Regions from separate parts of the Paenibacillus sp. Marseille-P2973 genome, predicted to be linked through region 3. Evidence: predicted binding sites of a transcription regulator. Region 3 holds the regulator's gene; each other region holds the start of a gene.
What was found. Region 3 encodes LexA, which represses DNA repair genes until DNA is damaged. Its sites were predicted from a motif close to CGAACATATGTTCG; they were not measured.
Positions count from the first base shown of each region.

Region 1: the regulator LexA is predicted to act here: its motif matches at 5,023-5,036, upstream of KB559_RS11110 (YhjD family protein).
Region 2: the regulator LexA is predicted to act here: its motif matches at 6,214-6,227, upstream of recA (recombinase RecA).

Region 1 is NZ_JAGQEH010000004.1:340,643-350,738, forward strand. Features, by position in the region: gene KB559_RS11085 (ComF family protein) at 1-992, opposite strand, end outside; gene KB559_RS11090 (DNA-processing protein DprA) at 973-2,166, opposite strand; gene KB559_RS11095 (aspartyl-phosphate phosphatase Spo0E family protein) at 2,499-2,651, opposite strand; gene KB559_RS11100 (hypothetical protein) at 2,907-3,572, shown strand; gene KB559_RS11105 (ATP-dependent DNA ligase) at 3,625-4,488, opposite strand; gene KB559_RS11110 (YhjD family protein) at 5,054-5,467, shown strand; gene KB559_RS11115 (hypothetical protein) at 5,600-6,610, shown strand; partial or broken gene KB559_RS11120 (CpaF family protein) at 6,701-7,078, shown strand; gene KB559_RS11125 (type II secretion system F family protein) at 7,078-7,887, shown strand; gene KB559_RS11130 (type II secretion system F family protein) at 7,900-8,778, shown strand; gene KB559_RS11135 (Flp1 family type IVb pilin) at 8,809-9,003, shown strand; gene KB559_RS11140 (TadE/TadG family type IV pilus assembly protein) at 9,000-9,659, shown strand; gene KB559_RS11145 (TadE/TadG family type IV pilus assembly protein) at 9,705-10,096, shown strand, end outside.
Region 2 is NZ_JAGQEH010000003.1:484,300-494,395, forward strand. Features, by position in the region: gene ymfI (elongation factor P 5-aminopentanone reductase) at 1-554, shown strand, start outside; gene KB559_RS09190 (DUF3243 domain-containing protein) at 666-920, shown strand; gene KB559_RS09195 (DUF3388 domain-containing protein) at 1,131-1,901, shown strand; gene KB559_RS09200 (RodZ domain-containing protein) at 1,976-3,016, shown strand; gene KB559_RS09205 (YajQ family cyclic di-GMP-binding protein) at 3,172-3,663, shown strand; gene KB559_RS09210 (hypothetical protein) at 3,835-4,179, shown strand; gene pgsA (CDP-diacylglycerol--glycerol-3-phosphate 3-phosphatidyltransferase) at 4,176-4,763, shown strand; gene KB559_RS09220 (competence/damage-inducible protein A) at 4,798-6,063, shown strand; gene recA (recombinase RecA) at 6,315-7,376, shown strand; gene KB559_RS09230 (regulatory protein RecX) at 7,478-8,329, shown strand; gene rny (ribonuclease Y) at 8,644-10,096, shown strand, end outside.
Region 3 is NZ_JAGQEH010000002.1:363,436-373,531, reverse strand. Features, by position in the region: gene KB559_RS05270 (TOMM precursor leader peptide-binding protein) at 1-478, opposite strand, end outside; gene KB559_RS05265 (hypothetical protein) at 475-1,950, opposite strand; gene KB559_RS05260 (DinB family protein) at 2,203-2,667, shown strand; gene KB559_RS05255 (HD domain-containing protein) at 2,694-3,371, shown strand; gene KB559_RS05250 (hypothetical protein) at 3,425-3,976, shown strand; gene KB559_RS05245 (GrpB family protein) at 3,957-4,472, shown strand; gene KB559_RS05240 (DUF6508 domain-containing protein) at 4,493-4,885, shown strand; gene mle (alpha/beta fold macrolide esterase) at 5,370-6,212, shown strand; gene KB559_RS05230 (NUDIX hydrolase) at 6,331-6,993, shown strand; gene KB559_RS05225 (VOC family protein) at 6,968-7,324, shown strand; gene KB559_RS05220 (hypothetical protein) at 7,406-7,645, shown strand; gene lexA (transcriptional repressor LexA) at 7,726-8,352, opposite strand; gene KB559_RS05210 (LysM peptidoglycan-binding domain-containing protein) at 8,527-8,889, shown strand; gene KB559_RS05205 (DUF896 domain-containing protein) at 9,038-9,211, shown strand; gene KB559_RS05200 (hypothetical protein) at 9,265-9,801, shown strand; gene KB559_RS05195 (HAD family hydrolase) at 9,859-10,096, shown strand, end outside.

The sequences.
Region 1 (10,096 bases), on a different contig from region 3:
TTTGTGGCTCCAGCTTTCCTTAGAGTTTCAGCACATTCAGTTACCGTTGCCCCCGTTGTAAATACATCATCTAAAAGAATAATGTGTTTACCTGATACAAGGTTTGAAGAGTAGAACGCATCCTTAACATTAGCGAAACGAGCGTCACTACCTAATTGCTTTTGTTCACGGTATTCCCGAGTACAAATTAACGCATCTAAATAATCATTTAGAGTTGGTCTGGAACGTAATATATTTTCTTGGATGAGTGTTTTTAATCGATCGGCTGAGACCTTTGATGGTCTTGGTGGTACTCTAGTTATCCCATCAGCATTAAAAGAATCAATAACTGGTATTAATACTTCAGAAAAGAGTGCATTTTGGGTACCATCTAACTTGCTTCTCTTTATTCTATGTGATAGCTGATGAGAATTAAATTTATAATGTGAAGGATCAAAATATCTTCCGCAAATGGTTACAGAATAGGGTAATGTTGAGTCTTTCAAACTTGTTTGAAAGACATACCCTTGATAACCATGATGATAGCTACCATCCTTTGTTAGATATACCTCTGCAAGGTATCCTTTATATTTCTGAGTTATGACATCAATTAACTCGTCCAGACTACAAAGAATAAAATCTGGAGTAAATCCGTGGTAATGATATGGCAATCTCCGCCCTTGTGATAATAAAATAGAGCCAATTGGTTCTGAGTGGAGTTGAGGAAGAAATGTCATATCATTAGTGATATAAGCAAGTTCAAAAAGCTCAATTCCCAAAAGGTCAACTGCCTCTTGTATTGTTTGAGGTAAACCAAACAAAGGAGAATGGTTTAGAATGAATTTGGTCCCATCCGCAACTTTTGATTTTAATTCAACTTTCCTTTCGGGAGTATCAACAATAAAAACACAAGGGATCAATTCACAAAGTCTTTTCCAGTCGTGATCTGCCATAAAGTTTTGTTTATTTATATAAATTAGAATCCCTTTCAACTCATTTGTCTCTATAAACATGTTGGGCCCCTATCTGAATCTGCTCAACTTCTTCGCTTTCTCTTAGTAAGTTTGCTTGTTGAAGTTGACCAAGCAATTCATCAATTTTTGAAAAACTATGAGCTCCACTCTTATGAATATATCTTTTCGGCCAAGAAAGTCTAGAATCATTTAATGCGCTTTGAGGGATAAAAACAAGTCTCCCTTGTTTTAAAGCATGATTGGCTTGAATAAGGGCACCACTGGTCTCGCCAGCTTCAATTATTACTGTTGCTAAACTAATTCCACTCATTACTGCATTTCTTGCTGGAAAATTCCACTTTTGAACGGGAGTTGATGGTGCGAATTGGGAGATCAAAAGGAATTTTTGAGAAATTTCTTCTTGAATTTCACTATTCTCCTTAGGATAAGACTTTGTTAGTGGTGTACCAATAACCCCTATTGTAGGTTTGTTAGCCAGTATAGCCCCCTCGTGTGCAGCCCTATCTATTCCTTTAGCTAACCCTGAAGCAACGACTATTTTGTGTTTTCCAAGAATAGATGCTAATGTTTGAGCTCTTTTTTTTCCATCCTCAGAAGGATTTCTAGTTCCTACAATTGAAATAGTAGGATAATGGAGAAGCTCTACATTGCCTCGCATGAATAGGAATCTTGGTGCATTTGCTGTTTTTTCAAGCAATGAAGGGTAAGCAGACTGACCGACTTTTACAATATAATCGGAATCATGAAGCTTCTTTAACCCTTCATTTACAATATTATTAGCTGACAAGATACTTTCTTTTGAGAAACCAGTTAGTTTTGAAATTTCATCAATTTGCGAAGCAAAAGGGACAGACACCTCAATGTAGAGTTCTAACTCTTCAAATATTGTCCTTGTCTTAACATCTGAATGGTTACATAGATAATGAATGGTGAAATAATTAGTAGCCTCTTCTATAATGGATGTATCATTGTTAAATCTAGTCTGAATAATATCTTCTTTATTCATATTAGTTTTTAATTCACGTTTTCTTATTTCTATATCTGATTTAAGATAAAGTGTTCCCGATCGACTTGATTTTAATGGAGTAATCTTTCCTGATTGAACAAGTTGATTTAATCTTTGTGATGAAATTCCTAATAATTTTGTAGCTTCATTAGTAAATAATACTTCTTTTTCAAAAAACTCACGAAGTTCTTGATCATTTAAATTCACTATTCTCACCTCGAATACAGTATCACCTGATTAAACAATACCAAAACCATTGATGATTATCAAGGGGAATATTTGTTCGAATTAATTTCTTTTTTGAATGGGCAATAAAGAAGTCACGTGTTTTATCTCATTCAAAGGGACCCAGATTACTTTATCTGCTGATTTAATCACTACTCTTCTCCGATCCTCTCCCCAGCTTGGGATCCCGGCTATCCGCGATCCATCCTCCAATGACAAAATGATTTCCTGATTAGCATTCATTGCCTTTACTAAATTTGTATGCAAAGATCATAACCCCTTTATCAAGGAGCCGCTCTCGCGACTCCCCAATTTTATTTTGCCTGTTTATTTTCCTGCTGAAACTCATTTAATAATCGATCGAGCTTTTGGCTCAGGATTAATATCTCACGGTCGGCCAGGCGTTTGTACACAGCGAGTTTATTCAATTCCAACCGGAGTTCTTCAATCTTGCGGATCAATTCCAAATCGAACAACTCCTGAAACTCGAATATCTATGTCATACGTCCGCTGTGCACTGGCGACCGTTTTTGCGGAACCCTACTTTAGAACTGTCCGCATCAGGCTAAAGTGGTAATCAAGTATTTCGATATATTAGTACATATATCCTCCTTAATAGATAAATTATGTAAATTTATTGTCGTTTTATAAATTCTATATATTTTATTTAAGAGATAACTGATAATAAAGTAGTATTTAATAATTGTATTAGGAGGGAATATATGAGAATTAAAAGAGTTTCATTGTTGTGTCTTGCTTTTCTTGTATTGGGTAGTGGAGCTGCCTATGCAGCTGTGCCAAATCAGATTAAAGCAACTGTGACATCGCTTAAGTACATCGTCGAGGGGCAGAGTTTCACTCCTATCAGTAAGTCAAAACCAGTTATTATCAATGGCGAGTACTACATTCCAGCTAGCGTATTAAAAGAATCGACAAAAATAAACATAACTGCTGACAAATCGAACTTATACATAGGCGACAAGAAGGTTGAAGTACCGATCATTAAGGAAAAAATTGAAGGTGGATATGGGTCTGGTTTCTCTAAGTTATCCAAATACACGGTTTTCAATGGAGTAGATTATAAGGAAGTGATGGTGTCTGACAAGTTATTTGGTTCTACAGATGTAATTCTATATCCGGAAGGAAAATATCAAACATTTACATTAAAGGCTTTTACTTTAGGATATAAGGCCGAGGTCACAGTAAGTGACTATAAGACAGATACAGTAGTTAAAACGATAAAACTCGAACCGGATACGGAACTTGCAACGTCCGAAATGAATATAACGGGCATCTCAAAGCTTCGGATCCGAATAACATCTTTGGAGAGCAACAGTGATTCAAAAGGAGCGGATGTGGTGATTTTACCAACGTCTTCGTACAAATAAAGATTGAAACTTTAACTAAAGCCCACTGGCCTTAATTGGTCGGTGGGCTTTTTTATACTATAAACCTCTCAAATACAGGACTTCGTAACAACCCCGATTTAGTCCAATTCCTCATTTTGACACGAGCGCGAAGGCGCGGCTCCATGAAAACAAAATCACTATTCTCTCCGACAACAATCTGCTGAGCGACTCCATAAAAAGCATTCTTTTCTTTCGGCCCTACGCCAAACTCGATAATTCCGGCCGGCCGCACTCCACCGCGATCATCCTCAATCCCCGCAAGCCAGCCGAACTCGGCCTTTTTGTATCCCGTAATGTAGACGTCCGCATATGTCCAGTTTATTACCTTACGCCAGTTATCGGATCGGCGGCCGGTCTCATAAACGCTATCTGCTCGCTTACCCACAACGCCTTCCATTCCGCGCGCTTGAATCTCGGCAAATAACGCCTCTCCCGCGCCTTCAACGTGTGGCGTGACGCTGATATTTGCGTTCGGCATCGGAATCCCTGCGAGGATCTCTTTGCGCTTCATTAGCGGCAATTTCCGCAGGTCCTGGCCGTTATAATACAGCGCGTCAAACACCGCGAAATAGGCCGGAATTGTCCCGGTTAGTCGAGCAATCTTGTCGGCCCGCCGTGCCTGGAACCGGGACATTATCGCTTCAAAATCCGAAACGCCGGTCATTGGGTCTACGCATGCAATTTCGCCGTCTAATATGATGTCATGCGGAAATAGTCCTCCAGCGATTTCGGGGTATTGGCGCGTGCAGTCGTTATTATGGCGCGTATAAAGACGGACGTTGCCGGACTCTTGAGAAAAGATTAACCGGTGGCCGTCGATTTTTGGTTCGTATAAGAAACGCGGATCGCTAAACGGACCCGGTGCAGTTGCGAGTAACATAGGATCAATAAACATAAAAAACACCTCTATACCGATTATAGCGTGAGGCCAACCAGTTGAGAGGCGGTAAGTATTACGCGAATATTTAACTTCTTCCAGCGGCCTGGAAATAAACACTTTTTCTATGTATGTATACATGTCTAACCCATTATATTTTGTCAAATATTAATAAAATTGAAAAAACAATACCTATAACATAGCCGATGATTTTTCCTATTCTTGTTCCTGGTTTAGATTCATTTGCGTTTTGAATTTCCTTCCTAAGATTTTTTATACACATAATTAAGAATGCTATACCGCAAATGACGCCGAATAATGGCCATTGCTCGAATTGTCGAGATGCACTGAGATAAATGATACTCACTCCTTTCAGGGAATACTTATATATTCTTTCCTATGTCTTTTTCTCCTCTTTGATCTCCGAAGCAATGCGGAATTAGGACCGTTGTTTCGTCCGGCACCCTCTCCCTAAGTGAAAAGACCACCGAAGCATAGGCCATAGTGGTCTTTATTTCATGTTGTATAAAAAGCAATAATTCGCATATAATACGAATGTGTGTTCCTATTTACGAGGTGCGAAATGAACAAAATAGCCGGAATCATCACAACCGAAGAACGCCGAATGATACGAGATTACATACTGCTTACCCATATGCTTACAATGATACAAAAAAGCATAGAGGATCTTAAGTTTACGGACTCACTTTTTAAAGATGTTTTCATGGCGTGCAATGAGCACATCGAGAACATGGTTTTAATGGACGCCAAAAATCACAGGCTGACACTAAAGGATTATGGGATACAAGTAACCAGGGAGGAGCATGCTGGGTTTGTGGTTTACTATCATTACATATGCCGAGGCTATACAGATCGTCTAGGATTGACTAGGGACGTAATGAGGTCCGAGATAAGTATTAGGTTGGGGAAATACGTGGCAGAGATCGGGGAAGCAATAAAAAGGGCTGCCATGTTGGCACCTAAATTTGAAATGTAATAATTGTCATTTTTTGTCGATCATGCAGCAACGACTATAAATTCAAAATATTGTATTCCTATTCTTGCATAGTAATGCTACGATAATCCTCATAACATTATATAGGTATATCGTAGGAGGCAAGTAACAATTATGAAAAAACGATTATTGTCCATTTTGTTCGTATTCACTTTGGTATTCACGGCTATCCCTAGTTTTACATTTGCTACAGCAAGTAATGCACAAGGTGTCTTCTTCTATGACACATTTACAGCAAACATCGGATCGATTAAAGACTATGGAGGTTCTACAGAAAATCAAGCAGTCAGATTTCATTCTAAGTCAGGGGCTACCTATACATATGTTTCAGACAACAGTAAAGTAGTTAAAGCTACTGGAATAAAAGTAGGATACGATGAGACATTCTTTGAGGAAACTGGTAGAGTGTTTATTACTGGTGTAGCCCCTGGTACTGCTAACCTTATTTTGAAAGAGACAATTAAAGGAAAAACGAAAGTTGTAGGTAAAGTTAAGATTTCTGTAGTCAATACAACTATCAGCTCTTACCATAACAATCTTAAGCATGAATTTGGATTGGGAAATCAAGATAGTTATTTGAAATTTGTCAATCGTAACTCCAACGCTACTTATAATTTTAAAGTCAATAAAAGTGGACTTACATTCTCTACACAAAAAGATGAGAATGGTAGCATGAGTATTCAAATGAACGCTACTGATTACGGTACTTATATCGTAACAGCGTCTGAAACAGTAAATGGTAAGACACGTAAAATTAAGGACATTACTTTTCAAGTAAAAGAAACCATTATTCCTGATGTTATTACCGTTAAAAGTGAGTATTTAGATTTAGAAAAAGAAATGAAATTCTTGGACATGAACTACGAGTATGGCTTAAACATTAAGGGCCAAACTACTTTTAGAATTACTAGCAATGGTTATGTTACTTTTAACCCTGAAGATACCGGATTCTCTACTGATTACGATGTATTCAGTTCTGCAGATTCTAGAGTAGAGAAAATTGGTGTTCTAATTGCTAACAAAGCCACAACTGTAATGGCAGATGTTTATCGTACTAAACGCTACTCTCAAGGTACCGAAGAAGTTGAATACCTCAAGACAATCAAAGTAACATTTAAATTCTAATCTTCTGCAAATGAGTGTTTGCCAAACTTGATAGCCTAATCTTCGACCCCATTTATGGGGTCTTTTTTTATGTTTCAGTTCCACTTTATGCATGATAGGAGTCTTTCAACAGGCCATGCCAACAGTACGGCCGATATGATCAGTCGCCTGGAGACGATGGTACTGAGCGGAGCTGACCTTCCGCTCGGGGTGGTCAGGCAGCAAATCGCCTCGGCGATCGACATTTTCATTCATCTGTCCAGGCTCCGCGATCGTTCGCGCAGAGTGACGGAAATATCGGAAGTAGTAGGAATGAAGAATGGGGAGGTGGTATTGAACCCGTTGTACCAGTTTCAGGAGAAGGAAGAGAGGTCGGGCAGAATTATCGGCGCATTGGAAAGCACCGGGAGACAATTACTGCACACGGAGAAGCTGAGCATGGCCGGAATGAGCCGCTTTGCCCGGGAACAAGCAGGTGTCGGATTATGATGGCCGGGAAGCGAACAACCGGAAAGGCCGGAAAGGTAACGGAGCCTTCCAAAGCAAGCCGGGACGCATTGCCGGATTACCGGGTGTATGTTCTTTCCAAAGGGCAAAGAATGGGCTGCTTGCTGTTTGGCGGACTCGCATTGTACGGAGTAGGCTATGTATTTTTTCATTCGCTGCTGCTTTCGTTGGTCCTGACATGCGGTACCTGCCTGATTCCGAAGTATTGGAGCCGGTATTTGCTGCGCCGAAGGAGAGAGAATCTCGGACTTCATTTCAAACAAGCGCTGTATTCGCTCTCTTCTTCACTGGCCGCCGGGCGCTCGGTTGAGAATGGATTTCGCGAAGCAATTGCCGATCTGAGACTTCTGTACCCCGACGGTAATAATGATTTGATTGTAGAGCTGGGCATCATTTGCACAAGAATGGAGTACGGGCAGCCGATTGAAGAAGCGCTTCAGGATTTCAGCCGCCGGGCTGAGCTGGAGGACATCAGCAACTTTGCGGACGTCTTCACAACCTGCAAACGGTCCGGCGGGGATTTGGTGGAGATCGTAAGGCGGACCTCGGCTATCATCAGCGAGAAGCTGGAGATCAGCCAGGAGATCGGGGTCATGATCGCCCAGAAGCGTTTTGAAGCCAAAGCTATGCTCGCTGCTCCGGTGCTTTTTCTGGTGTTTATGGATATGTCTTCGCCCGATTACATGCAGCCGCTCCATAGCGGGATTGGCCTGGTTATTTCAGCGTTTGCGCTCTTGCTGTTTGCGGGATGTTCATGGCTGATCCTGAAAATTATGGACATTCGAATTTAATAGGGAGGGATCCTGTTGAATTGGATTTGGACAGGACTTCTGGTTTGCTTGTTTGGTAGCTGGGGAGTGCTGTTTTATTACGCTTCCGGCAAATACAAGGGTTGTTCCAATATGGAGATGGAAGGGATCCGTCTGCAAAGGCTGGCGCCCCCTATGCTTTATCTCCTTGAGAAATTGCAGGTGTCCCAAAGGTTTCCGTTTTTCTTCTTCAAAATCCAGCGCTCGGTTCAAAAAATTTGCGGAGATCGCCGCGGAGGCGAATACACGTTGTTATTCCTGGCGGAAATGCTGTCGTATAGTTGGCTTCTGATGGTGCTGGGTAGTATTATGGCGCTTTTCATGAACGGGGATTTTAGCGGTTTCTTAATGGGAGCGGTATTGGCCGTATTGCTTCCTGCGGCGCTTATCAATGATCTGCATCGCAAGGTTGTCCGGCGCGAACGCGAAGTGTTGCTGGAACTGCCGGAATTATTGAACCGGATCATCCTGCTGGTCGGAGCCGGGTCTACGGTACAGCAGGCGATAAGACATTGTCTGGAACGCGGTAAAGAGAAAGAAAATCATCCATTGTACCGTGAGCTTCTGCAAATGCAAAGGGAATGGGAGGGAGGATACTCTTTCCAGCAGGCAATGGAGGGGTTCAGCAAGCGATGCGGCATACAGGAGGTTTCAGCATTTACCACCGCCGTGCTGCTCAACTTCCGTCGGGGAGGAAATGATTTTGTACTGGCGCTTCGCGATCTGTCCCGCTCATTATGGGAACGGAGAAAGGCGGTGAGCAAAACGCTAGGGGAACAGGCTTCTTCCAAGCTAGTGTTTCCCATGGTTCTGCTCTTCCTGGTGGTTGTTATTTTAGTCGGTGCTCCGGCATTTATGATTATGGATTTGTAAGTCAGCAAACATTTCAAAGGAGTGAAAAGAATGCTTACACAGATTTATGGGAAAATGAAAAGCTTTTGGCGTAATGAGGATGGGCTTGGAATGCTCGAAATGATCTTGATCATCGCGGTGATCGTAATTATAGCCGTCATTTTCAGGACACAGCTTAAAGAAATCGTCACCAGCCTGCTCGGCAAGGCGAAATCCAAAACGGAAAATTTTATGGATGGTCAATGATCCGGGTACTGCGTGACCGGGAGGGGAGCTTCACGCTTGAAGCTTCGCTTGTTCTCCCAATTATTTTTTCCACCGTTATGATCCTGTTGTTTTTCTGCTTGTATTTATATCAAAGGGTGTTGTTAGGCCAAACGGCAGTTGTGGCGGCGGAACGGAGTGCGTTCGTATGGGATAACAGTCGTAGGGATCCCTATACGGGGGCTTTCGAGGCGAACCATTATGATCCATTGTATTGGCGGCTGAGTGATGATGGGATGCTGCAATCGATATTCGGTTCCTCCCGGCAAACGCCACAAGTTGCGCTCCGGCTTCCTTCCACCGGCGTATCCGAGGATTCCCTGCCGTTGTATAAGCTCAATCGGACCGGTAAAGCCATCCCCGAAGTAATGAACGGAAAGATGGAATACGATAACAAGGTGCTGCTTCGCAAGGTGAAGGTGTCTTTAAACCGCCTGGTGCCTCTTGTTCCTTTGGAGCGAGTCATCGGTGACCTGGCGCAAGAAGGGCAGGCGGAATCTTATGTCGTGGATCCTGTGGAATGGATAAGGACAGTGGAATTGGCCCGTTATTATGGAGCCAAATTTAAGGGCAGCGATGGAGCGGAACCGGTCGACAAGCAAGAAGCGGGAAAAGCGTTAAAATTGTTCGGCAAGTAAAGCGGTCGGGCATGGGTCTTTGTCCGCCCGGAAGGGGGAAGAGGAATGTTTCACCCGCATCGGTCCGAACGGGGAGCGGTTTCGGTCTATTTGATTATGATTTTTGCTGTGGTTTTCGCTTTTGTTTCTATATTCATAGATTTTGCGCGGATGTCCGCGTTGCAGGCAAAAACCGAGATGCTGGCGCACGCCGCATCCCGCTCGGTCATGTCCGCATATGACCCTCAGCTTGTCGAACAGTACGGTTTGTTTGCTTTCGGGGAAACGGACGAAGGATATATCATGTCGAAGGTGCTGCAGGATCAGTTAGAGCTTGTACAACGAAGCGATGATCTGCCGGTATTAGGGGTGCGGCTCGATTCATCCACCGCAGAGCTTCAACGTCCGCTCGGGACTTATGCCGTTTTTGAACAGCAGATCAGAGAACAGATGAAGTA
Region 2 (10,096 bases), on a different contig from region 3:
TACGGAGCAAGGAACAAATTCTCCGGATGAAGGATAAATTGGAGAGTCATGGGTTAAGGCCTGATATTGTCGTTAATAACGCCGGCATATCCCATTACGGACTGCTTTCCGATGTGGATGAAGCGGAATGGGACGACGTGATGGACGTAAATCTGAAGAGCGTATTCCTGTGCAGCCAGGCTTTTATGCCGTACATGATTTCTCAGCGGTTCGGGCGGATCATTAACGTGTCCTCGGTATGGGGGATTTCAGGCGGTTCTTGCGAGGTTGTTTATTCTGCAGCCAAGGGAGGCGTAAATGCCTTCACGAAGGCGTTGGCCAAAGAATTGGCACCTTCGGGCGTTACAGTGAATGCCGTTGCTCCCGGCGCGGTAAAGACGGAAATGATGGCCCGTTTTGACGAAGATGAACTGAAGCAGCTGGAGGAAGAAATTCCCGCCGGAAGACTGGCTTCTCCGCAGGAAATTTCTTCGCTCGTCTATTTTCTTGCGTTGCCGGAGTCGGGATATATTACCGGACAAATAATTAGTCCCAACGGTGGCTGGGTAACTTAAAGGAATTCGTGTTGACGGAATTACCCAGACCGTCTGAGCGAATAAAGACACGGCAATCATCGCATATTACAACTGTTGATTTTAAATCGCCAATCGAAGGAGGATTTATAAATGTCAACAGTACTCAAAAATTTCGATAACTGGAAAAAGTTTCTCGGTGACCGCGTCAAACACGCGGAAAATACGGGCATGAGCGAGGAAGCTATCGCTAATCTCGCTTATGAAATCGGCGGGTTTCTTGACGACAAGGTGGATCCTCAAAACGAGTCCAACCGCGCACTGAAGGAAATTTGGGACGTGGGCAGTGAAGAGGAACGCCGAACCATAGCCAGACTGATGGTTAAGCTGGCCAAGAAAAACGCATAGTCCGGTCAGAAAAGCTCCCTTACAGGGGGCTTTTCTCCAATCTAAATACCGCGGCTTGCCTTTCAATTCTATTTTATATATCATAAAACACGTATTCATATTCTGTTCGCATTTTCTGGCCATTGGACCGGCAGCTAACTTTTCATGAACTGTGCAGGAAATCGGGCCGATTTTGTCGAATAGTGTAGAGGACTTAGAGAAGGTGTATGGATGGAGTCGAAACAATGGTATTTGGAATATAAAATACATAAAAACCGTCCCGGTTTGCTTGGGGATATTGCCTCTACGCTCGGGATGCTTGAAGTTAATATTTTGACGATTAACGGAGTGGAGGGGGAAACCCGTGGTCTGCTCCTGGAAACTGACGACGACGACAAAATCGCTCTCCTTGACCAGATGCTCCGCAAGGTCGACAGCATTACGGTTACCGCCCTGCGAAGCCCCCGGTTGGTCGATCTTTTGGCCGTGCGGCACGGCCGTTACATCGTTAGGGATTCCGACGACCACAAAACATTCCGTTTTACCCGGGATGAGCTTGGGTTGCTTGTTGATTTTTTGGGTGAAGTATTAAAAAGGGACGGTCATCAGGTCATCGGCCTTAGGGGAATGCCCCGCGTGGGTAAGACGGAGTCCATTATCGCGGGGAGCGTCTGCGCGATGAAGCGATGGGCCTTCGTATCCTCGACGCTGCTCAGGCAGACGGTGCGCAGCCAACTGTCCGAGGACGAAATGAACCCGAATAACGTGTTTATTATCGACGGGATCGTGAGCACGCTTCGTTCCAATGAAAAGCACTTCCAACTGATTCGTGACTTGATGAAAATGCCTTCGACAATCGTTATTGAGCATCCGGATGTTTTTATCAAGGAATCCGAATATAATTATGACGATTTTGACATTATTATAGAATTGCGTAACAATCCTGACGAGCAAATCGTTAATGATACGTTCACTACAAATTATTATAGCGATGAGCTATGAACTTAAATTTAAGATATGTAAATAAATCCATACATGGATTTCATGATATTTAATAATTACAGGAGGTGATGGTCGTGTCGGATTTGGGCCAGCAATTAAAGGAAGCCCGACTTGCCAGAGGCTTGTCTCTGGATGATGTTCAAGAAATGACAAAAATTCGTAAGCGGTATTTGGAAGCCATCGAGGCGGGGGATTATAAAGTTTTACCGGGAAGTTTCTACGTGCGGGCCTTTATTAAGACATATGCCGAAGCAGTGGGTGTAGATCCGGATGAACTGCTGAACGAACATAAGCAGCATGTTCCGGATGTGGCTCCTGAACCGACGATGGAGCCCGTGCTTCAGAAGCGGCGCAGCTCCCGAACGGCGGAGAGAAATTCAAAATGGTTGTCGACGACACTGATGTGGTCGTTTGCTGTGCTGATTCTCGTAGTGATTTATATGTATTTCACGGTTTGGGGCAAAAGTGACGAGGCCAAGGACAACCAGCCTGATCAAACACCGGTAACGGACATCAGCTCGGAAGGAAACGGCGGGACCGGAAACACGGGACAGAACGGGACTAATGCGGGTACAGGCAATGAGGGTACTGCCGGAAACGGTACTGCGGGCAATAACGGTACCAATGGAACCGATAACGGCAGCAACGGTACGGAAGGTAACGGTAGTACGAATACAGGTACTGACACCGGTACGGATACCGGCGTAGGGACTGTGGTTGTCGCTCCCGACGGGAAGGAAGGAAGCACGACCAAATTTCTGGTTCAATCAGCCGGAAGCCAGCCTGTCCAGGTAGTGATCAATGCTACGGGCAAAAGCTGGGTAGAAGTCCGCAAAGGCGACAAGGGCGGAGAAAAACTGTATTTCGACAATACCACCGAGGGTGAGGTTCTCACCTATGAACTGGGACCGGAAGGCTTGTTCATTAAGTCGGGTGCGTCTTCGAATACGACGATTACTGTCGGAGACCAAGTGGTCACGGACGGGAAGAATACTTCCAAAATCCAGTTAAACCTGGGCAGCGCTGACGCAGGATCGGCTAATGGAAGCAATGGATTGGATAACAGCACAACCGATGGAACCAGCAGTGACGGTAGTGCTAATAACGCCGAATAATACGGGCGTCTTTGACCGGATAACGGTCAGGGACGTCCTTTATTTTTCATCGGGGCGGTGTCGACTCGACTTTGCGAAATCTTTTACATATAATTATGATATGTGTTGAAAAAGGTGACTTTTTGAACTACCTCTATTGGAAAGGAATGTGAATTATGGCTTCTGAAAGTTCTTTTGACATTGTATCGAAAATGGACATGCAGGAATTGACCAACGCGATCGACCAGACCGAACGGGAAATTGCCAACCGTTTTGATTTTAAAGGCAGCAAAAGCGAGTTGAAGGTCGAAAAGGATGTGCTGGTGATCCTGTCCGATGACGAGTACAAGCTGAATGCGGTAATTGATATTTTACAGTCTAAAATGATCAAGCGCGGTTTGCCGATCAAAAACCTGGACTACGGAAAGGTTGAGCCGGCTTCGCTCGGCACGGTTCGTCAACGAATCAACCTGAAACAGGGAATTGATCAGGAGAACGCTAAGAAAATCAACGTACTGATTCGGGATTCCAAGCTGAAAGTAAAGAGCCAGATCCAAGGCGATCAAATCCGCGTCACCGGCAAGAGCAGAGACGATCTGCAGCAGATTATTCAAATGCTCCGTAAAGCGGATCTTACCGTTGATTTGCAATTTACGAATATGAAATAAGCAAGCATCCGGTCTCTCGCTGTGCCAGTGGCTCCGCGCGGGGCTCTTTTTTTCAATGAACATCGATTTTTGGGTGTTATATGTGGTTTTGACAGTATTGTTTCGGAAATATTATACTTAATTAGGTTTTTAAAATGGGAGCATGGCTTATAGCAATGGGGGATCGAATTCATGACAGAAATAGTGAAAGTCGTTACACTAGGGGCCTCGACTGGGGATAGGCCGATTCAAGTCAGAAACCCGATGTTTAATTATGAAGAGGGCTCGCCGCTCTTTCGGAGTACCGTCCGGTATTCGACCTACATAAAATATGATGAGGAAGAGGCCGAGGAACGGCGTGCCGGCACGTTGATAAAGATTCAGCGTTCTTCCGCTAAAGATAACAGAAACAAGCATAGCAGGCAGGGTGTTGATGATCATGCGGCGGTCGGCAGTTTAGCCGGTATGAGGGGTCTGGTCAAAGTCCGCATTACACCAGCTTGCGAGTATGATCAGTCAGGGGAGGCAATCCTATGAATCTGCCCAATCGCATCACGTTAGCCCGTATATTTATGATTCCGCTGATGCTTGTATTTTTGCTCTTGGATTTGGAATGGTGGTCATATGGGCTGACGCTGGGAAATTATTCGCTTCCCGTAAATCAGTTGCTCGGCGCTGTTTTGTTTATTGTGGCGGCAAGTACGGACGGGATTGACGGGTACATCGCCCGCAAACATAATCTCGTTACGAATCTGGGCAAACTGCTCGATCCTTTGGCGGATAAGCTGTTAGTTGCTGCCGTTCTCATTGCGCTTGTCGCAATGGGGAAATGCGACGCCTGGATTGCGGTCATTATCATCAGCCGTGAGTTTGCCGTGACCGGCTTGCGCGAAGTGGCGCTGCTGGAAGGCTCGGTGATCGCCGCCAGCAAATGGGGTAAGGCAAAAACCATTACGCAAATTATCGCGATCTCAGCGCTTTTGCTGAACAATTTCCCGTTCGAATGGATACACTTCCCTTTTGATCAAATCGCAATTTGGCTGGCTGCTCTTATTACGATTTACTCGGGAATTGATTATTTCGTAAAAAATAAAAACGTGCTTAATTTTTCAAAAATGTAATACGAACGCTATCCTCCGGAAGGAGACATGACCAGTGAAGGCAGAAATCATCGCAGTCGGTACCGAGCTGCTGCTCGGCCAAATCGTAAACACAAACGCACAATATTTGTCTCAGGAACTAGCTTCCATTGGGATTGACGTCTATTTTCAAACCGTGGTTGGCGATAATGTAGAACGCTTATCACAGGCCATCAAAATCGGCTCCGGGCGGGCTGATCTTCTCATATTCACCGGCGGACTAGGTCCGACTCAGGATGATCTGACCAAAGACGCCGTGGCTGCAGTGCTTGGAAGATCGCTTCATATCGACCGGATGGCTATGGACAATATCGACCGGTTTTTCCAGGGACGCGGCGTTCCGATGACGGAAAACAACCGCCGGCAGGCTCTTGCTATTGACGGTGGGACTCCTTTGCCTAACGAGACCGGACTTGCGGTTGGCAATGCCGTCGCCGAGAACGGAAAGTTTTATATTTTGCTACCGGGACCGCCTTCCGAGCTGAAGCCGATGTTTGAACAGCAGGCCAAGCCCTGGATTTTGCAGCATGTTTTGACGCAGGAGGAGCCGCTTTATTCCAAAATGCTTAAGTTCGCCGGCATCGGGGAGTCCGGGCTTGAGACCCGTCTGCTTGACCTTGTAGAAAATCAATCCGATCCGACGCTTGCCCCTTACGCTAAGGAAAGCGAAGTAACGATCCGGATCTCGACCAAGGCAAAGACACAAAGCGAGGCTATGGAGAAGCTGGATAAGCTGAAAGATGAAATCGCTTCGCGCCTGTCGGATCACCTCTATGCCGAAGAGGATGTCCCGATCGAAAAAACGATCGTCGACATGATGACAGAGCGGGGACTTACCGTCAGCGCGGCGGAGAGCTGCACAGGGGGCTTGCTGATGCAGTCGATTACAAGCATACCCGGCAGTGCAACCGTGTTTCTCGGCGGAATCGTCTGCTATTCCAATGCGATGAAGGAGAAGCTGCTGAACGTGCCTCATGATTTGCTGGAGGGCGAGGATGCCCCGGGTGCGGTCAGTGCGGAAACGGCCAAGGTGCTGGCCGAACAGGTGCGCATGATTGTAGATACGGATTTCGGCTTGTCGATTACCGGGGTGGCCGGTCCAGGCTATTCCGAGCGCAAGCCGGTCGGCCTTGTATACATCGGCATCTCCCGCCGCGGTGGCGACACTGCCGTGTTCGAATTGAATTTGAAAGGGAACCGGGATACGATCCGCATTCGTTCTGCGAAAACGGTGTTGTATCACCTCTGGAAGCAGCTTAAAACGGAAGCCGCCGAAGCCTAGAGGCGTGCCCTTGCCAGTTCTGCGGCAGCGGAGTATAATTGAACACAGCGGAAGAACCGCAGCAAACTGAATTGTTTTGCTGTGGTTCTTTTTTTTGTTGTTAGACGGAATTAAGTGGGAAAGGAGGATTTTTCAGGCTCAAAAAAATTACGAATGTATGTTCGAAAAAATGCTTGGCAAACGTTCCAAAACAAGGTACAATTATAAATGTAGTAATCATGTATCCAATCATATTTAAGGATGTGAGCTGATTGTCAGATCGTAAAGCTGCGCTGGAAATGGCGCTTCGTCAAATAGAAAAACAATTCGGTAAAGGTTCGATCATGAAGCTGGGAGAATCCACGCATATGCAAGTGGAGATCGTTCCCAGCGGATCGTTGGCACTAGATATCGCACTCGGTACCGGGGGACTTCCCCGCGGCCGGATCATTGAAGTATACGGACCGGAATCTTCCGGTAAAACAACGGTAGCGCTGCATGCCATCGCTGAAGTTCAGAAGATCGGTGGACAAGCCGCATTTATTGATGCGGAGCATGCGCTGGATCCTTCCTATGCAAGCAAGCTGGGCGTAAACATCGACGAACTGTTGCTGTCTCAGCCGGACACCGGCGAACAGGCTCTGGAAATCGCCGAAGCCCTCGTACGCAGTGGCGCGGTGGATGTCATCGTTATCGACTCCGTAGCAGCTTTGGTTCCAAAAGCGGAAATCGAAGGCGAGATGGGGGATTCCCACGTCGGTCTCCAAGCCCGTCTCATGTCCCAGGCTCTGCGTAAATTGTCTGGTGCCATCAGTAAATCCAAGACGATTGCCATCTTTATTAACCAATTGCGTGAGAAAGTCGGCGTTATGTTCGGTAATCCCGAGACTACTCCAGGCGGTCGTGCCTTGAAGTTCTATTCTACGGTTCGTCTTGACGTCCGTCGTGTAGAAACGATCAAGATGGGGAATGATATGGTAGGTAACCGGACCCGGATTAAGGTCGTCAAGAATAAGGTTGCGCCTCCATTTAAACAGGCGGAAATCGATATTATGTATGGTGAGGGTATCTCCAGAGAAGGCAGTATTATCGATATTGGCGCTGAGAAAGATATCGTGGATAAGAGCGGTGCCTGGTATTCCTATGCAGGGGAACGTCTGGGACAAGGACGCGAGAATGCGAAGCAGTATCTTAAAGAGCACAAGGAAATTGCGAATGCGATTGAACAGAAGATTCGTGAAGCCAGCAACTTGACGACTTCGGTACCTGCTGCTTCAGCTAGCGAACTTGAAGCTGAGTCACAAGAAGAACAGGCGCTTTTCGAAGAAGAATAAACCGATGCTGACGAAGCGCTCTGTGGCCCGGGGGATCCCGGAACAGAGCGCTTTTTTGATATAATCGAGATTATATGAAATGACAAAGGAGCGGAAGAAGGGTGGATCAACGATATGGAAGCCGCGGTAGTCGGCCGAAAGGACAACAGGGGCGGAAGGATGAACCGGGCGAGATCGTGGACATTTCGGACGAAAGTTTTTGGGAGATGACCCGCGGCACTGCCGGGGGTAATTCTTCGAACGAACTGGCGGAGGAAGGGGGCGGCGACGGGATTGACGCTTTTCCCGAGGACATCGAACTGGCCATTACCTCCGTATCGTTGCTGAAGCGTCCGAAGTTCCGGTATCGTATTTCGTTCGGGTCTTACTCATTGGAAGTTCACGAAGACGTCATGATCAAGTACAGAATGATCAAGGGCGCTGTATTTACCAAGAGCGAGTTGGAAGAGATTGTTTTTGCCGATGAACGGCAGCAGGCCTATGCCGATGCCTTGCACTATTTAAGCCGCAAGCCTCGCACAGCCTACGAGATTACTATGCGTCTCGGTGAAAAAGGATGGGGCGAGGAGACGGCGGCCGAGGTTGTTCGCAGGTTGACGGAAGATGGTCTGGTCAATGACGCCGCATACGCTCAGGAATGGGCCGGCCAGCGCGTTCGGGGCCGGGGGAAGGGTAAGTTATGGGTGCGTCATGAACTCCGCCAGAAAGGGGTTCCAAAGCCGTTAATCGAGGAGGCCCTTCAAACCGTCAGCGAAGATGATGAATTTGAAAGCGCCATGGAGCTGGCAGCCAAGAAGTGGCGTACTTCGACAGGAGAACCGGCTGACCGGAAACGCAAAACAGGGTCTTTTTTAATGCGGAGAGGATACTCCGGATCCCTGGTTTCCAGAGTCATTCGCGAGTTGGGGCGGGAAGACGGATTCAGCGATGAAGAAGAGTGGGAGAATGATTAGTTTGGCAAAACGGACATTGCTTGTCATTTGCTTGACAATTTCTTTCATCAAATAATAAAATGAACATGAATCTATTTTTACTTGGGCCCTTTTTTTCCTTCCAAAATTATGGGCTCTGTGAGGATTCTCTATTTTGTAAATCATGAAGGCCAAATTTTCCGTTTGTGGCTGGAGGAAACTTTGCATCACTCACACATGGAAAGCCTTGCCTTAAACGGCCTGTAATGAATTCTTTGTATGATGATGAATGAGAAAATTTACAACTGCAAACATCCCAAGGAATGCCTTGGAGGAAACAACGGGGAGGTGAACAGATGAGTACAGGAATCTGGATCGTTCTCGTTGCAGCCGCTTTATTCTTTGGGTTCGGAATCGGATATTTTATTCGCAAATCTCTTGCAGAAGCTAAAATTTCCAGTGCGGAACAAGCTGCAAGTCAAATCTTGGAAAACGCGAAGAAAGACGCAGAAGCACTGAAGAAAGAAACGGTTCTTGAAGCGAAGGACGAAGTCCATAAGCTAAGAGCCGAAGCTGATAAAGACATTCGTGAACGTCGGAATGAAATTCAACGACAAGAAAGACGATTGTTGCAAAAGGAAGAGTCGCTGGATAAAAAATTGGAATCGCTGGAACGTAAAGAAGAGCAAGTGGCGGGCAAAGAGAAACGGATTGAAGAAACTCAGCAGCAAATTGATCTGATTTACAAGAGTCAGGTTCAAGAGCTTGAACGTATTTCGAATTTGAGCATGGAGGATGCCCGTACCATCATTTTAAACAATGTGGAGCAGGAAGTTCGCCATGAAACGGCTCAAATGATTAAGGACATCGAACAGCAGGCGAAGGAAGAAGCGGACAAGAAATCCCGCGAAATCATCACGCTCGCCATCCAACGCTGCGCGGCGGATCATGTCGCGGAAACTACGGTTTCCGTAGTATCGCTGCCTAACGAAGAGATGAAGGGTCGGATTATCGGTCGGGAAGGCCGCAATATTCGTGCTCTGGAGACGCTTACCGGTATCGATTTGATTATCGACGATACGCCGGAAGCGGTTATCTTGTCGGGCTTTGATCCAATTCGCCGTGAGATTGCCCGTACCGCACTCGAGAAATTGGTGGCGGACGGACGTATTCACCCGGCACGGATTGAAGAAATGGTTGATAAATCCCGCCGTGAAGTTGATGAACGGATCCGCGAGTATGGCGAACAAGCCACCTTCGAGGTCGGCGTTCATGCGCTGCATCCGGATTTAATCAAAATTTTGGGACGTCTCAAATTCCGGACAAGCTACGGACAAAATGTGCTTAAGCACTCCATGGAAGTAGCTTACCTGGCTGGACTTATGGCCGGTGAACTGGGCGAGGACATTACGCTCGCCAAACGGGCCGGACTGCTGCACGATATCGGTAAAGCGCTTGATCATGAAGTGGAAGGATCTCATGTCGAAATCGGCGTGGAACTGGCTAAGAAATACAAGGAACATCCGGTCGTTATCAACAGTATCGCTTCGCACCATGGGGATTGCGAGGCAACTTCGGTCATTGCGATGCTGGTTGGCGCAGCTGACGCTTTGTCGGCGGCTAGACCCGGAGCGCGTCGTGAAACACTGGAGACGTATATCCGGCGGCTGGAGAAGCTCGAGGAGATTTCCGAATCGTTCGAGGGCGTGGAGAAATCCTTCGCTATTCAAGCGGGCCGCGAGGTGCGCGTGATGGTGCAGCCTGAGAAGATCGACGATGCGGAAGCGTTCCGATTGGCGAGAGATATTA
Region 3 (10,096 bases):
AGAGATGTTCTTCCGTATTTGCTCTATCGCCTCGCAAGACCTTATCCGTTTCCGAGGAGATAATATGCGCCATATAACAAGCAACCGCCGGAGATACCTCAACAGTATTAGAGGAAACATAATCTTCAGACACGAGCTTCAAAAGTAAATCCTCGACCTCTTTCCGATTGCTCCCCGCTAAGGATAATCGCGTTTCTGCACATTGGAAACATCCGGTCGTTCCAGGAACCCTTAACGGCCCTATGATTCCTTCTCCTAGAGATATATAGGCGCTTAACCATGCAATGCCACGCGAAGTCAGTTTTTGTTCAGCTTCATAAATCGTGGAGGAGTTATCCTCATCATTCAGCACCAAGACCAAGTCTACTGCGGGAATCTCTTCACTAAAATCCTTTCTTTGAATAGGCGAGTATTCAGATAAAAGTTTAGATACAGCTGCGGCAAGCGTTCCCTCCCCAATAATAGCGACAGAATTCATGAAGATTCCTCCTCTCCAAGAACTACACCGTAGGCTACGAACGGCCCTTTTCCCCACAACGATTCATTATGCACTTCAAATACCTCAAGGCACTTATGCGAATGCTTCAGAGTCTCCATGGCTGAGACTATCAATGAACTATAGCTTGGAGGATCACCGACTTCAGAAATAGGAAAGTTGTAATCATCATGACCTTTTTGTAGAAGGGGAGGGACCGCTGTGGGCTCGGTTATACTCAGTGCCTTCAGCAGTGATTGGCGAAGTGCATGCGTGAAACTAAGATCCACGCTACCATACCATGACGAATCTGCGCAGACCCAGACGGTCGGAAAACCGAACACCGGCTCACCTACTGCAATAAGAGGTTCCCTTTCCAAGGTGGTTAATGCTTTTGAGTAATACTGACTACGGATGTCTTCCATTTGCGGGCATGCAATACGCTGAACAACAATCGGTCCATCAGACACAATCCGCTTACTTAACTCTTTCGTTAAACAAGCCCTAAGCCCACGGCCTACGGCTTCATTAATATCGCATCCAGCTCCAATGCTGATTCTTTCTTGCTTATCATCAAGTAAGTTGGCAAATAGCCGCGGAATCAGGCGGGTCACATAAGCTTCTAACCCAGCCAATCCCGATTCTCGCCGAGCCTCAACATGCGTCAGTCCACTCCTGATAATGGTAGGTAAGAGCTGCTCAGATTCTTGGGGCAAGGGGTCTACAGGTTGAACAAGACACTGGGCCAGCGGAAGCTGAATTAAGTCCGACTCTTCCCATGCATGAAAGATTCCGGTTACCTTGGAAGTCAGTTGGTTGAACGCCGTAAACCATACCTCCGGACTTATCTTTTCATGATTAATTAGCAGCCTACGCGCTATATCCGTCACCGGATGGGCCAAGGTAAACCCGGATACTAAAGGATGTGAGAGTACAGAATGCCAGCCTCCAGTTAGCGTTAAGGGGTCGAGTAAGAAGCAATGATTCCTATAGTCCATTTCATGTTCATACGTAATGTCTTTATGCCTTACATGAACTAGTATACTTGTTAAGATTCCAATAGCCGCACTGGAGAAGACCACCGGCGTTTGCTTTTCGGGAAAAGCGGAGTAATGGATTCTCCTCCATGCTGATTCCCATTGGCCGTCTCCGTCAGGGTCCAGCAACGGACCTGCCATTCCAATTCCTCTTATGACGATGGCAGGGAGCATTTGTTTCCTTTCCGCCATGCAAGCAAGTTGAATACACCGAAGTTCGTCCCAATCACCATGCTCTGAAATGTACAATATAAATTGAAAAGGCTGAACGATTGCCCTCCAATCCGGCTCCTCTTTTTCTTCGGTGTCTGTTGATTCCTTATTTGTTACATAAACCGCGAGATCAGACAAACCGGATTCATACCATGATTCAGCAAGCGAGAGCAAGATGCGGCCGGAACCGATAGCGAGTGTACCCTCTTCTTGAAGCGTAGCCATCCTGCACAACTCCTTCCCAATCTTTTTGATGCATAATGCACTGTTCAAGCTACTCAAATTTCGCTATTTACGAACGATAAAATTCATTTAAAGATATGAAGCTTGCTGTTCTTGTATGTATTTCATCGTTTAAAACCGTATTCACTGTGAAGGGCAATCACCCTTTGTCAGTGAGATGTATTATAATGGAATAAGCCTAATTGAATGCGTTTTCGCTTTGCCGGCTAAAAAAACGTAAAGGGGTTAGTTTCTATGTCAAATGAGGTAAAAGAACTGCTTATTACTTTTGAGGAATGGATCCAATTTGTTCAGTCCCTCCAGGATCAATCTGAAGAGTTTTGGCATTCAAGTATTGAAGCCGGGAAGTGGACGATCAAAGATATTGTCTGTCATATCATGCTCTGGGATAAGTTTTTTTACGAGGAAGCCATACATAAGATTGCTTCGGGCAAATCTATTACACTTAAACATACCGATTATGATGAATTCAATAATAAAGCTGTAGTTTACGCAAAGACTATCACTATAAGCGAATTGGTAGGGGAAACCGTTTCATATCGTGAAAAAATTAGTTCTGCCATTCGAGTTATGCCTGAGGAAATAATCAATCAGAATTTTAAAGACGGGGATGGAAACGATTTTAATGTGACTCAGTATTTAAAGGATTTCATCTGGCATGATCAACATCATATGAATCAAATAACCAGCTTAAGATAGATAGTTATCTGAAGTCGAGTCTTTTCGTGAACCGGAAAGGAGATCAAAAGATGTACAGCAATGAAGAACTTATCAAGCTGGCAGAAGATTTTGTGAAGGAAGAACTGGGCCCTGACCCGTCAGGTCATGATTGGTGGCACTGTGACCGGGTTAGAAATTTAGCTTTAGAAATTGCAAAGAACGAGCAGGCGGGCGCGGATATTTTTATTTGTGAATTGGCAGCGCTTCTTCATGACATAGCTGATGTTAAATTAAATGAATCAAAACAAGCAGGTATAGATAAAGTACGGAACTGGATGCAACAGAGGATAGATGATAAAGAATGCATAGATAAAGTCGTAACCATCATATCATCCATCTCATATAATGGCGGACAGAATAAACCAATGGAGACCATTGAAGGTCAAATTGTTCAAGATGCTGACCGATTGGATGCACTAGGGGCCATAGGGATCGCCAGGACCTTTGTATATTCCGGTTGGAAAGGACAGCTAATCCATAATCCCGAACAAGATTTCACGGATAAGGATTACAGATCGAATGGAAAAACGGCAATATACCATTTCTATGAAAAACTATTGAAATTAAAAGATTTGATGAATACAAATTATGCGAAAGAGTTAGCGGAGAAAAGACATAAATTTATGGAAGAGTATTTAAATCAGTTTTATCAAGAGTGGAATTTTAAAGAAAACCAACCCTAATAATGAGCAATGAACATCCGTCGAAATCTTTGAACACCTAAGGGAGATTATCAATGAAGTATTATTTGTATCACTACTATGAACGAGAGAATGGACCATTCAAAAATTTATCAAGTTTGTCTCTAGAGGCTGGAGAAGAGGTACTTCGAAAGTTAAAACAGGAGCCTGATGTATTTGCAAGCAATCGTTCAGACGATTATTTAAAAATTCGCAGAGAATTGGAAAAAACGGCCCGAGAACTGTTTATCGCTAAGGGAGGAAAACCGAAAAAGGAATACCCTCACTATATGACGCTTGGTAAATGTGAATGGATCCAAGGATGGTATAAAGATGGGTGCGAACTTCGCGTAGATCTAGAGGAATTTAGTCCTGAGATTCTAAGTTTTACGTATGGGGACTTGTTTCCGACAATGAGATATAAAGACGGTAAAGAGTATAGGGGACAGGTATACACAAAGACAGAAATTATGGACCTTATAAACCGGTACGGACTACCCCAACAATGGAACCCGGAAGGGAAGAAGGGGCCGGAAAGGTATGTTGAAGTACAAATATGGGACGATAAAGCATTAAGGGGGACGTTTAATGAAGATTCGTCTTACTGAGTATGATGATAAATGGATTCATAAATACGAAGAAGAAGTCAATTTATTAGAGTTGATCTTTGGCGAAGAGATTATTACTTTTGAGCATTTCGGAAGTACGTCAGTTCCAGGAATGAAGGCTAAACCCGTCATTGACATGATGTGTATAGTTAAGGACATTAATAAAATCGACAGCTTCAATGAGAAAATGAATTCGCTTGGGTATGATGTAGCCGGGGAGTGGGGGTTACCCGGAAGAAGGTTGTTTCGAAAAGGCGGGGAGAACCGAAGTCATCATATCCATTTTTACCAATTTGATAATCCGCAAATACATAGGCATTTGATCTTTCGAGACTATTTGAGATCACACCCGGATGAGGTTGAACTTTATACAAACCTGAAGGTAGAATTAGCGGAACGATTTGATGATACAAGTTTTTATAGTCAAGCCAAAAAACCATTTGTTAAGGAAATGGAGAATAGAGCGCTTCAATGGCATTCGAATAAGAACCAATAATAGAAGAGTGGGGAAAAGACATGCCATCCAACGGGAGTATAACGAAAGAAGAGATTAAGATATTAATTGACTATCTTGAATTCTTTCAGAATACGGATAGTATCTTTTTTACTGTGGAAAAAGGTTATTGGGTAGAGAGCTCAGAAGTCAGTGAGTTTAGAAAACAGCTAAGCGATACTAATTTCTTAATAGTTTTTGATTGGGTTCAATGGATTAGTGACAATAAAGAATTTAAAGATATAAACAACGATTTGTACAGTGAAATCATGAATGCAGATCTAGAAACACTTAGAAAATTAATGACTAGCTATATTCGGGGAGACAGATTTAACGAAGGTTTGTTTATAAATGTGATTTTAAAGGGGCATGTCACCAATATTTTATTAAGACTTCAAGAGCTCTCGAGATCCTAAGGGAGCCTTAGTAAAAGTAAAACAAATGATGATCCTAATAAATCTGTGTAAAGATCGCGAGAATTCTAAGGAATTACCAAGGGTTGACATGGAAAATAATTGATGTTACCATCTCTTTATCTGATACGAACGGAGGGGTTACGTGTGTTAAACTAATTCTTCGAAATTCTTTGCACAATGAATATTACAATGCTTTAAGGCTATTTGTGTGCATAGTAATCGAAGAATGGTTTGCCTGCGCGGTAACCTAGATATGTTATATGCGAGTGAGAACAGCGGTAACTCAATTCTCATATTGCATAGACTGGATTTGAAGAAAATGTAACGAAATTTATAAGGATCTATTCTTTTACTGACCTAATAGAGTCTGTCATTAGAATAATCTATTTATTTCGTACATTCTCCATTTCCTATTCGATTACTGACAGCACAGGCCAATAGCCTGTGTTTTTTGTTTTTAATATATATAATTGGAGGGATTTACGTGAACGAACGAATTATTGAAATAGATGGCATTAAACTGTGCTCGGATACTTTCGGAAAACTGAATGACCCGGCTATTTTGCTCATTATGGGTGCCCAATCCTCGATGATTTGGTGGGAGGAAGAATTCTGCCAACGATTAGCAGATGCAGGTCGTTTTGTTCTTCGTTTCGATAACCGCGATGTTGGACGTTCAACCACTTACGAACCCGGCCAACCGAAGTATACTTTCGAAGATATGGCTGATGATGCCGTAAGAGTATTGGATGCTTATGAAATAAAACAAGCGCATATCCTGGGCATGTCCATGGGCGGGATGCTGACTCAAATGATAGCTCTTCGGCACCCGGAAAGGGTTATAACAATTACCCTCCTTGCCACGTCGAACTTTGCTTCGCATCTCCCTCCGATGGAGGATAAGGTAATGGACTTTTTCTCGAATATAGGGGATATAGATTGGAAGGACGAATCATCGGTAATCAAATTTACGATTGATAAATCAAGGATTCTTGTGGGTTCAAAGCATCTTTTTAATGAGAAGAAAATTGGTGTTTTGGCTGCAAATGAATTTGCAAGAGGCAGCAATATGGCCAGCATGAATAATCATGCCTTACTGGCAGGCGGGGAATCCTATCTAGCTAGGACAAGTGAAATTAATGTGCCCGCTCTGATTATACACGGCACGGAGGACCCTATCATTCCTTTTAAACACGGACAAAATCTAGCCAAAGAAATCCCGGGCGCAGTGTTACTTTCATTGGAGGGTACCGGGCATGAACTTCATTATGATGACTGGGATTTAATCGTCGATTCTATTGTAGAGCATACTTCGAGATCAAACTAATTAAGTTAATACTGTAATGGTCGCCCCAATCTATGAATTGTGCGGTCCATAGGCTGGGGCGTTCCTAACTACTGAAGTGTTTAAGAGGTCGTTATAACAAAAACAGGAGGTTGTTGTTATGGATTCTGAGCTTATCAATATTTTTAATGATCAAAGAGAGCCGATAGGTGTCGCAACTAGAAAAGAAGTCCATAAACATGGTTATTGGCATGAAGCTTTCCATTGCTGGTTTATAAGTAGGGATGAGTTCGATGACTACATCTATTTGCAACTCAGAAGTGAACATAAACGGGATTATCCTAATTTATTTGATATTACGGCCGCAGGCCATTTATTATTTAATGAATCTGTAGCGGATGGAATAAGAGAGATTAAAGAGGAGACCGGCATTGACGTTGCTTTCCATGAATTAATTTCATTGGGTATACTCGATTATATTGTAGTAAAAAATGATTTTATTGATAAAGAAATTGCTCATGTATATTTACATAATTACAACAGGCCGCTTGATGATTTTACGGTTCAAAGTGAAGAGGTTTCAGGGATGTTTATGACGCGCTTTTCTGATTTTTATGAGCTGTGGATGGGCCAACGGGATCAAATAGATTTGCAAGGATTTGTTATGGATGAACAGGGAAATAGAATCGAAGTAAATAAAGTGGCGGGAAAAGCACAGTTCGTCCCTCATGATGAAGAGTTTTACAAATTAATAGTTGATAAAATCAAGAGTTTCCTAGAGCTTGAGGAGGGATCCTATGAAAGTAAAACGAATAGTCGCTAACTTTTATACAGAGCAAACTGAAGCAGCTAAACAATTTTATCAGGAAATTCTGGGGTTAGATAACTTAATGGATCTTGGATGGATAACTACCTATGGTTCCCAAGAAAAGATGGACGTGCAAATCAGCTTTATGTCTGAAGGAGGGAATTCAACGGAAGTGCCCGATATCTCGATCGAAGTAGATGATGTCGAAGAGGCATTAAATCGAATGAAAGAGGCGGGTTTTTCAATCGAGTATGGACCGGCTGATGAGCCTTGGGGTGTCCGCAGGTTTTTTGTTAGAGATCCATTCAATAAACTTGTAAATATTCTTACTCATAAACCTCGCTGAGAGTAGTCTAAGACATTGATTCGTGATTACAATTCCATTGTAATAATCAAGTCCAACATCTTTCCTTATTACCCATCATGCATGGAGCATGGTGGGTTTTTCGATTTTCAGTTAGGTCTGCTAAAACAAGGCTTCTCAAAGACCCAAAATTTCATCCATGATTTTTGTTTTTTCGGGCACTCTAAGGGCAAGGAGCTGATGGACATGGTGCTTACCCTGAAAAAATACCACCGTCGCAGACTTTGGCTAAGAAAGCTGTGGCGGGGCGAACGGTCAGGATTGAACCGGCAGTTACAAAATGATGATATGTGGCCTGTGTAAAGGAGTTAGAAATTTCAGAACTTATTGCAAACAAAAGAGGCTGCCCATAATAGGGAAGCCTCTCTGCTTAATAGCAATAATTAGTGCAAATCACGGAATAGTCCGACAACCTTACCAAGAATGCTCACATGCTTCAGACGAATCGGTTCCATCGTAGGATTCTCCGGCTGTAAGCGGATGTGATCCTTCTCTTTGTAGAAGGTCTTAACGGTTGCTTCATCGTCTTCGGTCATGGCAACCACGATATCGCCGTTATTGGCTGTCTGTTGCTGCCTTACGATCACATAGTCTCCATTATGAATCCCGGCTTCGATCATGCTGTTTCCAATAACGGATAACATGAAAACTTCGCCATCTGCTGAATAATGATCCGGCAGCGGGAAATAATCCTCTATGTTCTCGGTGGCCGTAATCGGTACACCTGCAGTAACTTTGCCAACTACCGGAACGCGAGTCACGCTATGAGCGAACATTCCGATCGTATCGGAGTCATCCTGACCCAGAAGCTCGATGGCCCGAGGCTTAGTCGGGTCGCGGCGGATGAAGCCTTTCTTCTCAAGCCGGTCTAGATGGCCGTGTACCGTTGAGCTGGAAGCTAGTCCAACTGCTTCGCCGATTTCACGTACGGAAGGAGGATAGCCTTTCATTCGGACCTCGTTGCGGATAAATTCTAGTATTGCCTGTTGACGGCTGGACACCTTGGACATAACGATCATCAACCCCATTAGTAACGTTTGGAAAAATTATAACATAGAACTTCCGTTCGTACAAACATAAGTTCTAAATAAGAAGGGAACAATTGTTCGAAAAACTATTGAATCAAACAAGTGTTCGTGTTATATTAAAAACAAATATAAGAACATTTGTTTGGAGTGATGAATATGCTGAAATACAGTACATATCAAAGTATCTATGATAAACCTCAAGCGACCCGTTCCAATTGGGTTGATGGAATAAGAAGTTCGAGGCTGGGCAGAAGTATGGTTAAGATTGCTTTGTTGCTGATCGTATTAATGTTGACAGGGACAGGGGTTGTCTCGGCTTTTGCGGCGGCTTCCGATGGACATGACCGGACTGAATCAGCTACGTTCGTGGTGAGACCCGGAGATACCTTGTGGGAAATTGCCGTTGATCATAAACCTCGCGGCAAAGACACCAGAGTTTATGTTGAAGCCATTAAACGGATTAACGGGTTAAACAGCAGCGGCATACAGGCGGGCGACACTCTAATTCTCCCAGATTAAGCATATAATTGCGTGAACTTTCCTTTATATATATGAATGTTTTATTAAGAGCTTGGTACAAGGGCAACTCGCCTTGACAAGCTCTTTTTATCATGTCAAAGTAAGAATTGTTGCCTTATGAAATATTTAAAGAAACAGGAGGGAAACCATGGATATAGATACATTGGTGAACCGTATTAATGAACTGGCACGTAAAGATAAAGCAGAGGGTTTGACCGAAGACGAGATGCTGGAAAGAGCCCAACTGCGCGAAACTTACTTGCAGAACATACGGAGAAATTTCCGCCAACAGCTCGAATCAATCGAAATCGTGGATAAGTAAAGCATGGCCGCCAGGCCTTGCATACATAACCATACATTTTAGGAGGAAAGATCATGGCTTCGTTTGACAGAAAGGTAGAAAGAAATCAGATTCGAATGAACAAAAAGGGGAAGGGTCCCAACCTGAATAATAACCGCGGAGGACAAAACTCCCGGAATGCATTGGGGTCTAAGGGTGAAGGTGATATTTTCAAGGGACGGAATCTGATCTTGCCTGCTGTCTTGGTACTGTTAGCTCTGCTGTATGCTGCGGTTGGCCTGGTTGGAAGCGCTTCGGAAGTAAATTCGGGATTGTTTTGGTTGACGATCGTGCTGTATCTCATTTTGGCACTGGCTATTTTCCTTAGAAAGCCGTATTTGCGGATTAACAAGGAATGGCTCTATACCTCCAAGTTCAATCGGGATAAGATCTTGCAAGCGAGCAACATCAGCAAAATCAAAATTGATCGCAGCAAAGTGATGATCGTACCGAAAGGGAAAGAAAATAACTGGGTATTTTTGCGCGTTCGCAACCGTTTTGATACGGCAGCTATGGGTGATCGCTTGGAACAATATGCAAAAGTCCATCATGTAACGTTTGAACGGGAATAGAGACAGATAGCAGGTTTTTTATGAGCTGAATATATTCGGGGGAGAGTGTAAAGAGAAATGGCGATTAAAGCGGTATGTTTTGACCTGGACGATACTTTATTGTGGGATGAGCGAAGTGTGAGAGAAGCGTTTGAAGCGACTTGCCTCCGTGCTAAGGATGCTGCCGGAACCGATCCGGCTAAGCTGGAGCAGGCGGTGCGTAAAGAAGCGCGTGAGCTTTATGAATCATATGAGACCTTCCCGTTTACGAAAATGATCGGAATCAATCCTTTTGAGGGATTATGGGCGAATTTTA